Regions from separate parts of the Arthrobacter sp. NamB2 genome, predicted to be linked through region 1. Evidence: predicted binding sites of a transcription regulator. Region 1 holds the regulator's gene; each other region holds the start of a gene.

The links. The regulator HrcA, encoded in region 1, represses chaperone genes, less so after heat shock. The targets are predictions, from matches to a motif close to TTNGCACTCGNNNNNNNCGAGTGCNAA.
Region 2: the regulator HrcA is predicted to act here: its motif matches at 944-970, upstream of FDK12_RS01220 (FmdB family zinc ribbon protein).
Region 3: the regulator HrcA is predicted to act here: its motif matches at 699-725, upstream of groL (chaperonin GroEL).
Region 4: the regulator HrcA is predicted to act here: its motif matches at 1,619-1,645, upstream of groES (co-chaperone GroES).

The regions. Positions count from the first base shown of each region.
Region 1 covers NZ_SZWI01000007.1:131,747-133,945, reverse strand. The annotation lists gene FDK12_RS12945 (DUF3097 domain-containing protein) at 1-684, opposite strand, end outside; gene hrcA (heat-inducible transcriptional repressor HrcA) at 861-1,874, shown strand; gene dnaJ (molecular chaperone DnaJ) at 1,985-2,199, shown strand, end outside.
Region 2 covers NZ_SZWI01000001.1:256,721-258,919, reverse strand. The annotation lists gene galU (UTP--glucose-1-phosphate uridylyltransferase GalU) at 1-202, opposite strand, end outside; gene FDK12_RS01225 (5-formyltetrahydrofolate cyclo-ligase) at 259-912, shown strand; gene FDK12_RS01220 (FmdB family zinc ribbon protein) at 1,024-1,359, shown strand; gene FDK12_RS01215 (RcpC/CpaB family pilus assembly protein) at 1,468-2,139, shown strand; gene FDK12_RS01210 (DUF4011 domain-containing protein) at 2,174-2,199, opposite strand, start outside.
Region 3 covers NZ_SZWI01000003.1:454,956-457,154, reverse strand. The annotation lists gene FDK12_RS08565 (TM2 domain-containing protein) at 1-546, opposite strand, end outside; gene groL (chaperonin GroEL) at 885-2,199, shown strand, end outside.
Region 4 covers NZ_SZWI01000001.1:236,329-238,527, reverse strand. The annotation lists gene groL (chaperonin GroEL) at 1-1,107, opposite strand, end outside; gene groES (co-chaperone GroES) at 1,182-1,478, opposite strand; gene FDK12_RS01145 (siderophore ABC transporter substrate-binding protein) at 1,805-2,199, shown strand, end outside.

The DNA.
Region 1 (2,199 bases):
TGTCTTCCAGTCCTGGTGGCGTGGCACCACCGGCCATGCCCCGAGCCCGAGCGCAGCCGGCTTCACGGCCTGCCAGACGTCGACGTAGGGATGCCCGACGATCAGAACGTGGTGATGCGCTCCCGGCACGGTCATGGCCTGCCGCACGATGCGCGCCTCCTTGGTTCCCGGCAGCAGGTGGTCGACGAGCACGCCGAGTCGTCGCTGCGGTCCCGGATCGAAAGCGCGGATGGCGCCCTCGAGGTCGTCGATGCCATGAAGCGGTTCGACGACGATTCCCTCCAGCCTCAGGTCATCGCCCCACACCTTCTCGACGAGCTCTGCATCGTGCTGCCCTTCGACCCAGATCCTGCTGGCCCTCGCCGTCCTTGCCCGCACTCCCTCGACCCGGACGGAGCCGGACGCCGTACGGCCGGGAGTCGTCGCGGTGCGAAGGATGGGTGCCACGACGTGGACGGGCTGACCGTCGAGGAGGAACCCATGACCGAGCCTGAAGGTCCGTTGCTTTCCGCGCCGGTCCTCCAGCACCATGACGTGCAGTCCGCCGGACTTCTCGACGCGGACCACAGCGCCGACGAAACCGCTCTGCACGTCCTCGAGGACCATGTCCTTCTCAACCGGCACATCGGGCAGATCGACCCGCTTCGGCGCCGAGATGTCCTGTGCTCCCCAGCCGTATTCCATCCCCGAGCCGTCCTTCCACCAGGGGCCTCGGCGGTCTGCCGCACCCGGGTTTCCCAATGCTAACAATCGCCCCGGACGTACTAGACTTGGCACTTGGGTGTGTCGAGTGCTAACCGCTCGGAACCGCCCGCCACGCATGCTCGTGAAAGACAGGACAGACCGGAGGTGACACAGGAGTGAGTGAACCGAGACGCCTGGAGGTGCTCCGGGCCATCGTCGAGGACTACGTCCATTCGCGGGAGCCCGTCGGTTCGAAGGCGCTGGTCGACCGCCACCAGCTCGGAGTCTCCTCCGCGACCATCCGGAACGACATGGCGGTCCTCGAGGAGGAGGGTCTGATCGCGGCCCCCCACACGAGCTCCGGCCGTATCCCGACGGACAAGGGGTACAGGCTCTTCGTAGACCGTATCTCCGAGGTAAAGCCGCTGTCGGCGCCCGAGAAGAAGGCCATCCAGACGCTGCTCGAGGGTGCAGAGGACCTCGACGACGTCATGGACCGGACCGTGCGCCTGCTCGCGCAGCTGACCAACCAGGTGGCAGTCGTGCAGTTCCCCCGTGTGGGTGGGGCGTCCGTCCGCCACATCGAATGCGTGCTGCTCGCACCGCAGCAGGTCCTCGTGGTTTTGATCGCGACCAACGGCACCGTGCAGCAGCGGATCGTTCGCACTCCTGCGGAGATCCACGAGGCCGAGCTCGCGGAGCTCAAGCAGCGGATCCTCTCGGCAGTGTCCGGCGTGAAACTCACGGCGCTCCCCGGGGAGCTCGGTATCGTCACCTCGCAGTTGCCGCCGCCTCTCAGGACGCACGGGGGTACGATCGTGAAGGCGCTGGAGCAGCTCGCCGGGCTCGGACGCGACGACCGGATCCTGCTGGCAGGGACAGCGAACCTGGCGAGATCCACGGGTGATTTCCCACTGAGCATCGGACCTATCCTCGAGGCCCTCGAGGAGCAGGTCGTCATGCTGCGGCTCCTGTCCGAGATGGAGTACGACGCGCGCGGTATCTCGGTGAGGATCGGCAGCGAGAACCCCTACGGCGGACTGTCGGAAGCGTCCGTGGTCGCGACGGGCTACGGCCCGGATGCGGGGGCGAAGCTCGGCATCCTCGGCCCCACGCGCATGGACTATCCGACGACGATGGCCGCCGTGCGGGCGGTCGCCCGCTATCTCTCGAGGGTCCTCGAGGAGTAGGCCACGGCGCTCGAAGGCCGTCCAGGCATCTCCGTCCGCAGGGTCCGGCGGCCGGACGACAGTAGATTTCGCAGACGACAGTAGATTTCGACAGGAAGTGAAGTGCACGAGTGAGTAACCACTATGAGGTCCTCGGTGTGGAGCAGGGCGCTACCGGGGAGGAGATCAAGAAGGCATACCGCAAGCTTGCCCGGAAACTTCACCCGGATGTGAACCCGGGTGAGAATGCAGCCGAGGAGTTCAAGCTCGTCACGCGTGCCTACGAGGTGTTGTCGGATCCGCAGAAGCGGCGGGTGTACGACACGACGGGCAACGAGAACGGGAC
Region 2 (2,199 bases), on a different contig from region 1:
CCAGCGCCCGCTTGTTGCGCCCCGTGATCATCAGGACGTCGGACAGTCCTGCGTCCACGGCCTCCTGGACGACGTACTGGATGGCCGGCTTGTCGACGACCGGAAGCATTTCCTTCGGCATCGCCTTGGTTGCGGGAAGGAAACGGGTTCCCAGGCCGGCCGCGGGGATAACGGCCTTCGTCACACGTGATCGCAAAGTCATGGGCACCACACTACATAATGGGCGTGGACTCGCGAGGCTGCGAGCACAATGGTGGAATGACACGCTCCCTCCGTGCTACGGAAAAGGCCCGCCTGCGCGCCTCACTGCGGACGGCACGCGCCGCCATTGATCCGACGGAGCGGCAGGACCAGTCGGACGCCCTCGGCGAGGCCGTGGTCGCGCATGTCGGTCGACCGTTCGCGGACAGCGCCGGCGCCACCCCCCGCCCCACCGTCGCCGCATACCTCGGCGTCGACCCCGAGCCACGCACCGCTTCCCTCCTCGGGGAACTGCACCGGCTAGGGTTCGGCGTCGTCGTCCCCATCTGCGAACCCGCCTACGAGCTGTCCTGGGGTGCCTGGACTCCCGGGATCGCCCTCGAGCGCTCGGTGCGAGCCCCGGTGGATGAACCTGTGGGTCCACGCCGTCAGTTCGGCGACCTCGCCCCGCAGGTCGCGCTCATCCTGGTCCCCGCGCTCGGAGTGGACGTCGAGGGCAACCGCATCGGCCAGGGCGGCGGGTACTACGACCGTTTCCTCGCCCGGCACCCCATCGACGAGCCCGGGGCCGTACCCCGGCTCGGGGTCGTCTACCGCTCGGAGATACTGCCGAGCGGAGTGATCCCGGCAGAGCCCTACGATCAGCAGCTGACAGGAGCGTTCACCGCGGACGGCCTGCTGCGCTTCGACAGGACCCGCGACGCGCGATAGTCGGACACGGCGCCCGCTCTCGGGGTGTAGACTGGCACTCGACCCCGGAGAGTGCCAATCGACGGTCCAGAGAGCCATTCGGGTCCACGACGTTCGTCCAGGAGGATTTCCATGCCGATGTACGCCTATGCCTGCAAGGACTGCGGCCACGCCTTCGATATCCAGCAGTCGTTCTCCGAAGACTCGCTGACGGTATGCCCCGAGTGCGGCGGCGCCCTGCGGAAGAAGTTCAACAGCGTCGGCGTCGTCTTCAAGGGGACTGGCTTCTACCGCAACGATTCCAGGGACACCAAGACCAGCGTGGAGGCCGGTTCGTCGTCCGCGACGTCCGATTCGGGTACCAAGGCCAAGGTCACCTCCGATTCCTCGGCGGGCACGGGTTCCTCGTCGAGCTCCCCGTCAACCTCCTCGGCCACCCCGAGCGGTGGAGCCACCGCCTCCTCCTGAAGGTGCAGGGAGGGACTTCCCTACGTCGCCACCGCGTCGGGAGCGCTGATGTCCACATACGCCTGATCGCAGGACCACGCACGCGGAGGCCCGGCCTACGGTCGGTCCATGAACCAGACGAATCACGCCGGACGCCCCCCGATCCGGTATCGCCTACGCAGGCGCATCCAGCGACACAGGCGCCTGATCGCCTGCCTGCTGCTCAGTGCCGCCGCGGGTGTCGCCGTTGAAGCCGCCGTGGGTGAGGACTACGCAACGACCACCGTCGTCAGCGCTGCACACGACCTCCCCGTCGGAAAGGTCCTGAGCGACGCCGACGTCGCACTCATCGACCTTCCGGAACAAGCGATGGGCGGGCCCGCCTACCAGGACCGGTCCCAGGTGGTCGGCCAGCAGCTGGCTGCTCCCCTGTCCCAGGGGTCCCCGATCCCGCCCACGGCGCTCGTGGGTGACGGCCTGCTGACGGGTACCGCGCCGGGAACTGTCGCCGTGCCCATCCGGCCGGCCGATCCGGCCACAGTCCAGCTCCTGGCCCCGGGTCAGATCGTCGACGTCATCCTGAGTACGGGCAACGGCTACGACGTCGCGTCGGAATCGACGGTCCTCGCTCGCTCCGTCCCGGTCGTGTGGGCTGCTCCGGGCGGCTCGGGAGGAACGTGGCCAGGGGCCGACGACGACGCCGGACTCGTCGTCGTCGCCGCCGGAGCGGAGGAGGCCGCTGCGCTCGCCGGAGCGTCGAGCTCAGGGGATGTCCACCTCGTGTTGAGAACAGCCCCGTGAGCCCGGCGGACTCACAAGAGGAGCGTCGACGCGATCAGCCCCAGTGCGGGGGACGCTGCT
Region 3 (2,199 bases), on a different contig from region 1:
GATGGCGCTTAGGCCGAACGTGAAGATCGCGCCGACCGTGGACATGAGGATCTGCACGATCCCGATCGTGGTGTACCCGAGATAGAACCGGTGGCTCCCGAGCGATCCCAGCAGGATGCCGAGGATCCCGGCGATCACGCGCGATTTCTGCGGCGCGTAGGGCTGGCCGAAGGGCCCTTGGTTGTACCCGCCCTGCTGGGATGCACCCTGTCCGTACGGCGCTTGGGCATAGGGCGCATGACCGTACTGTCCCTGTGGCGGCGGAGTCTGACCGAACCCGGACTGGCCGTACTGCCCCTGGAAAGAGGGGCCGGCCGCATACGGATTCGGCGCGGCTGTCTGCGGAGCATAGGGGTGCCCATCCTGAGGCGAGTACGGAGGGTCGGAGATGCTCCCCGGGCCGCCGGCCGGGGATTTGGGGGTACCCTGCGTTCCAGGAGGCCGGGGCGCGGATGGGGCACCGTCTGCCCCGCCGTCCGCGACCTCGTTCCCCTGGCGATGCTCGTCGGATCCCTTGCTGTCAGGACCGGTTGCTGGCGTGGACACTGTGCCTCTCGTTGCTTGTGGTTCGCCCAACCTATGCCCTCGCAGGCATCCGCGCCACGGCTTCCCGCCCAGCGGCTCCTTTCCGTCCTTCAGGAGCGCGCACCACGGGTTCGGCGGGTTGCACTCATGGGGTGAGAGTGCTAATTATTGACTTAGCACTCACGCGCGCAGACTGCTAAGGCTGGGCGTGATGGGTGAAGCAGGCAAACCTCTGTGGTGGGGGCGGAGCCGGAACGTGAAAGAGATCGTTCCGGCGAGGCCCAGCCGTCGCGGGCACCACACGCAGGCAAGCATTGATGTGCTGAAATGCAACCGTCCCCGAAAGGACCTACGCCGTTATGGCCAAGATCATTTCTTTTGATGAAGAGGCCCGCCGCGGCCTCGAGCGAGGCCTGAACACCCTCGCTGACGCCGTCAAAGTAACCCTCGGCCCCCGTGGTCGCAATGTCGTGCTCGAGAAGAAGTGGGGTGCCCCCACCATCACGAACGACGGCGTCTCCATCGCCAAGGAGATCGAACTCGACGATCCGTTCGAGAGGATCGGCGCGGAACTCGTCAAGGAAGTTGCCAAGAAGACGGACGACGTCGCAGGCGACGGAACCACCACCGCAACCGTTCTCGCCCAGGCCCTCGTCAAGGAAGGCCTGCGCAACGTCGCGGCCGGCGCTGACCCGCTGAGCCTGAAGCGCGGCATCGAGAAGGCCGTTAAGGCCGTCATCGACGAGCTGCTCGCCTCCGCCAAGGAGATCGAGACCAAGGAGCAGATCGCGGCCACGGCTTCCATCTCCGCCGGGGACAAGCAGATCGGTGACCTGATCGCCGAGGCCCTCGACAAGGTCGGCAAGGAAGGCGTCATCACCGTCGAGGAGTCGAACACCTTCGGCCTCGAGCTCGAGCTCACCGAGGGTATGCGCTTCGACAAGGGCTACATCTCCGGCTACTTCGTCACCGACGCAGAGCGCCAGGAGACGGTCCTCGAAGATCCCTACATCCTGATCGTCAACTCGAAGATCAGCAACGTCAAGGACCTCGTAGCAGTCCTCGAGAAGGTCATGCAGTCCGGCAAGCCGCTGCTGATCATCGCCGAAGACATCGAAGGTGAAGCCCTGGCCACCCTCGTGGTCAACAAGATCCGCGGCACCTTCAAGTCCGTCGCCGTCAAGGCTCCGGGCTTCGGCGACCGCCGCAAGGCGCAGCTCGCGGACATCGCGATCCTCACCGGTGGTCAGGTCATCGCCGAGGAAGTCGGCCTCAAGCTCGAGACCGCCACCCTCGACCTGCTCGGTACCGCCCGCAAGGTCGTCGTGACCAAGGACGAGACCACGATCGTCGAGGGAGCCGGCGACGCCGACGCCATCGCCGGACGCGTTGCCCAGATCCGCGCCGAGATCGAGAACTCGGACTCGGACTACGACCGCGAGAAGCTGCAGGAACGCCTGGCCAAGCTGGCCGGCGGCGTTGCAGTCATCAAGGCCGGTGCCGCTACGGAGGTCGAACTCAAGGAGCGCAAGCACCGCATCGAGGACGCCGTCCGCAACGCGAAGGCAGCCGTCGAGGAAGGCATCGTCGCCGGTGGTGGCGTTGCCCTCATCCAGGCCGGCGCCAAGGCATTCGCCAACCTCGAGCTCTCGGGTGACGAGGCCACGGGCGCGA
Region 4 (2,199 bases), on a different contig from region 1:
AAGCTTCGCCAGGCGCTCCTGAAGCTTCTCACGGTCCCAGTCGGAGTCGGTGCGCTCGACCTCGGCGCGGATCTGCGCCACGCGATCGGCGACGTCGGACTCACTGCCCGTGCCGTCGACGATGGTGGTCGCATCCTTCGTGACCGTGATGCGACGGGCGGAGCCCAGCACCTCGAGTCCGACCTGGTCCAGCTTCAGACCGAGGTCGGGCGAGACGACCTGCGCACCCGTAAGGGTCGCGATGTCCTGCATCATGGCCTTGCGGCGGTCACCGAAGCCCGGCGCCTTGACGGCGACGACGTTGAGCGTGCCGCGGATCTTGTTCACCACGAGTGTCGAGAGCGCTTCGCCCTCGATGTCCTCGGCGATGATGAACAGCGGCTTGCCGGCCTGCAGCGCCTTCTCCAGCAGCGGCAGGAATTCCTGCAGCGAGGAGATCTTGCCCGAGTTGATCAGGATGAGCGCGTCCTCGAGGACGGCCTCCTGGCGCTCGGCATCGGTGACGAAGTAGGGCGAGAGGTAGCCCTTGTCGAACTGCATACCCTCCGTGAGGACGAGTTCGGTCTGCGTGGTCGAGGACTCCTCGATGGTGATCACACCATCCTTGCCGACCTTCTCGAACGCCTCGGCGAGGAGGTCTCCGACCTCGGTGCTCTGGGCGGAGATGGAGGCGACGTTGGCGGTCTGCTGGCCGACGACCTCGCGGGCGTTCTCGAGCAGGCGCTTGGCGACCGCCTCGACCGACACCTCGATGCCGTGCTTGAGCTGACCTGGTGCGGCTCCGGCGGCCACGTTGCGGAGGCCCTCCTTGACGAGTGCCTGCGCCAACACGGTAGCCGTGGTGGTTCCGTCACCGGCGACGTCGTTGGTCTTGGTGGCGACCTCCTTGGCGAGCTGCGCGCCGAGGTTCTCGTAGGGGTCGTCGAGCTCGACCTCGCGGGCGATCGTCACGCCGTCGTTCGTGATGGTGGGGGCGCCCCACTTCTTGTCGAGCACGACGTTGCGTCCGCGGGGGCCCAGCGTCACCTTGACGGTGTTCGCGAGCTTGTCCACGCCGGCCTCGAGGGCACGGCGGGCGGCGTCGTTGAATTCCAACTGCTTTGCCATTGTTGGTTCCTTTCAGGCTTGTGCAGCGAGAAAAACCCCGGCCACTGCGGGCCGGGGCTTTTCCAGTCGGGGTACTACTTGACGACGACTGCGAGGACGTCGCGGGCGGAGAGCACCAGGTACTCCTGGCCGCCGTGCTTGACTTCGGTTCCGCCGTACTTCGAGTAGATGACGATGTCGCCTTCGGCAACGTCGACGGGGACGCGGTTGCCGTTGTCGTCGACGCGACCCGGTCCAACTGCTACAACTTCGCCCTCCTGGGGCTTTTCCTTGGCCGTGTCCGGGATGACGAGGCCGGAAGCAGTGGTCTGCTCGGCTTCGAGCGGGCGGACAACGATGCGATCCTCAAGAGGCTTAATAGAGACCGACACTCGGGCTCTCCTTTGCGTTCGATACCAATGGAATGTAGGCCGTCGGGCTGGGCGTGAACCGTCGTCGCGGTGCCGGCGAACGCTTCCCTCGGGATTAGCACCCACATCGAGTGAGTGCCAACTCCGACTGTATGCAACGGCTAGCACTCGGTCAAGGCGAGTGCCAGCCTTCGTTCCACGCGTACCCGCAGGTGACTGAGGTCACGTTGATTACGTTACGGATCGTTTGCGTAATTCGTGGGCCGCCGCTTAGATTCGAAGAGGTAAGGCACTCCTTACTTCAACGACATCCGGCCTTCCCGGCCCTTCCCTCCGGAGTTCACCCCATGGCACATGTGCGCCTCGCCGTCCTCTCCGCCGCCGCCGCGGCTACCCTGGCCCTCACCGCGTGCGGTGGATCCTCCGAAGCGGCCGACGAGCCGGCAGCGGCCTCGACCGTCGTCGAGGTCGCTCACGCCCAGGGCACCACGGAGGTTCCGGTGGACCCCGAGACCGTCTTCACCTTCGACCTCGGCGCCCTCGACACCCTGGACGCGCTCGGCGTGGAGGTGGCCGGCGTTCCCCAGGGAACCCTGCCTGCGCAGTTGTCGGACTACGAGGGTGGCGACATCACGAACATCGGGTCGATGAAGGAGCCGGACTTCGAGGCGATCGCCGCTGCCGCCCCTGACCTGATCATCATCTCGGGCCGCGTTGCGGACTCGTACGACGAACTCTCGGA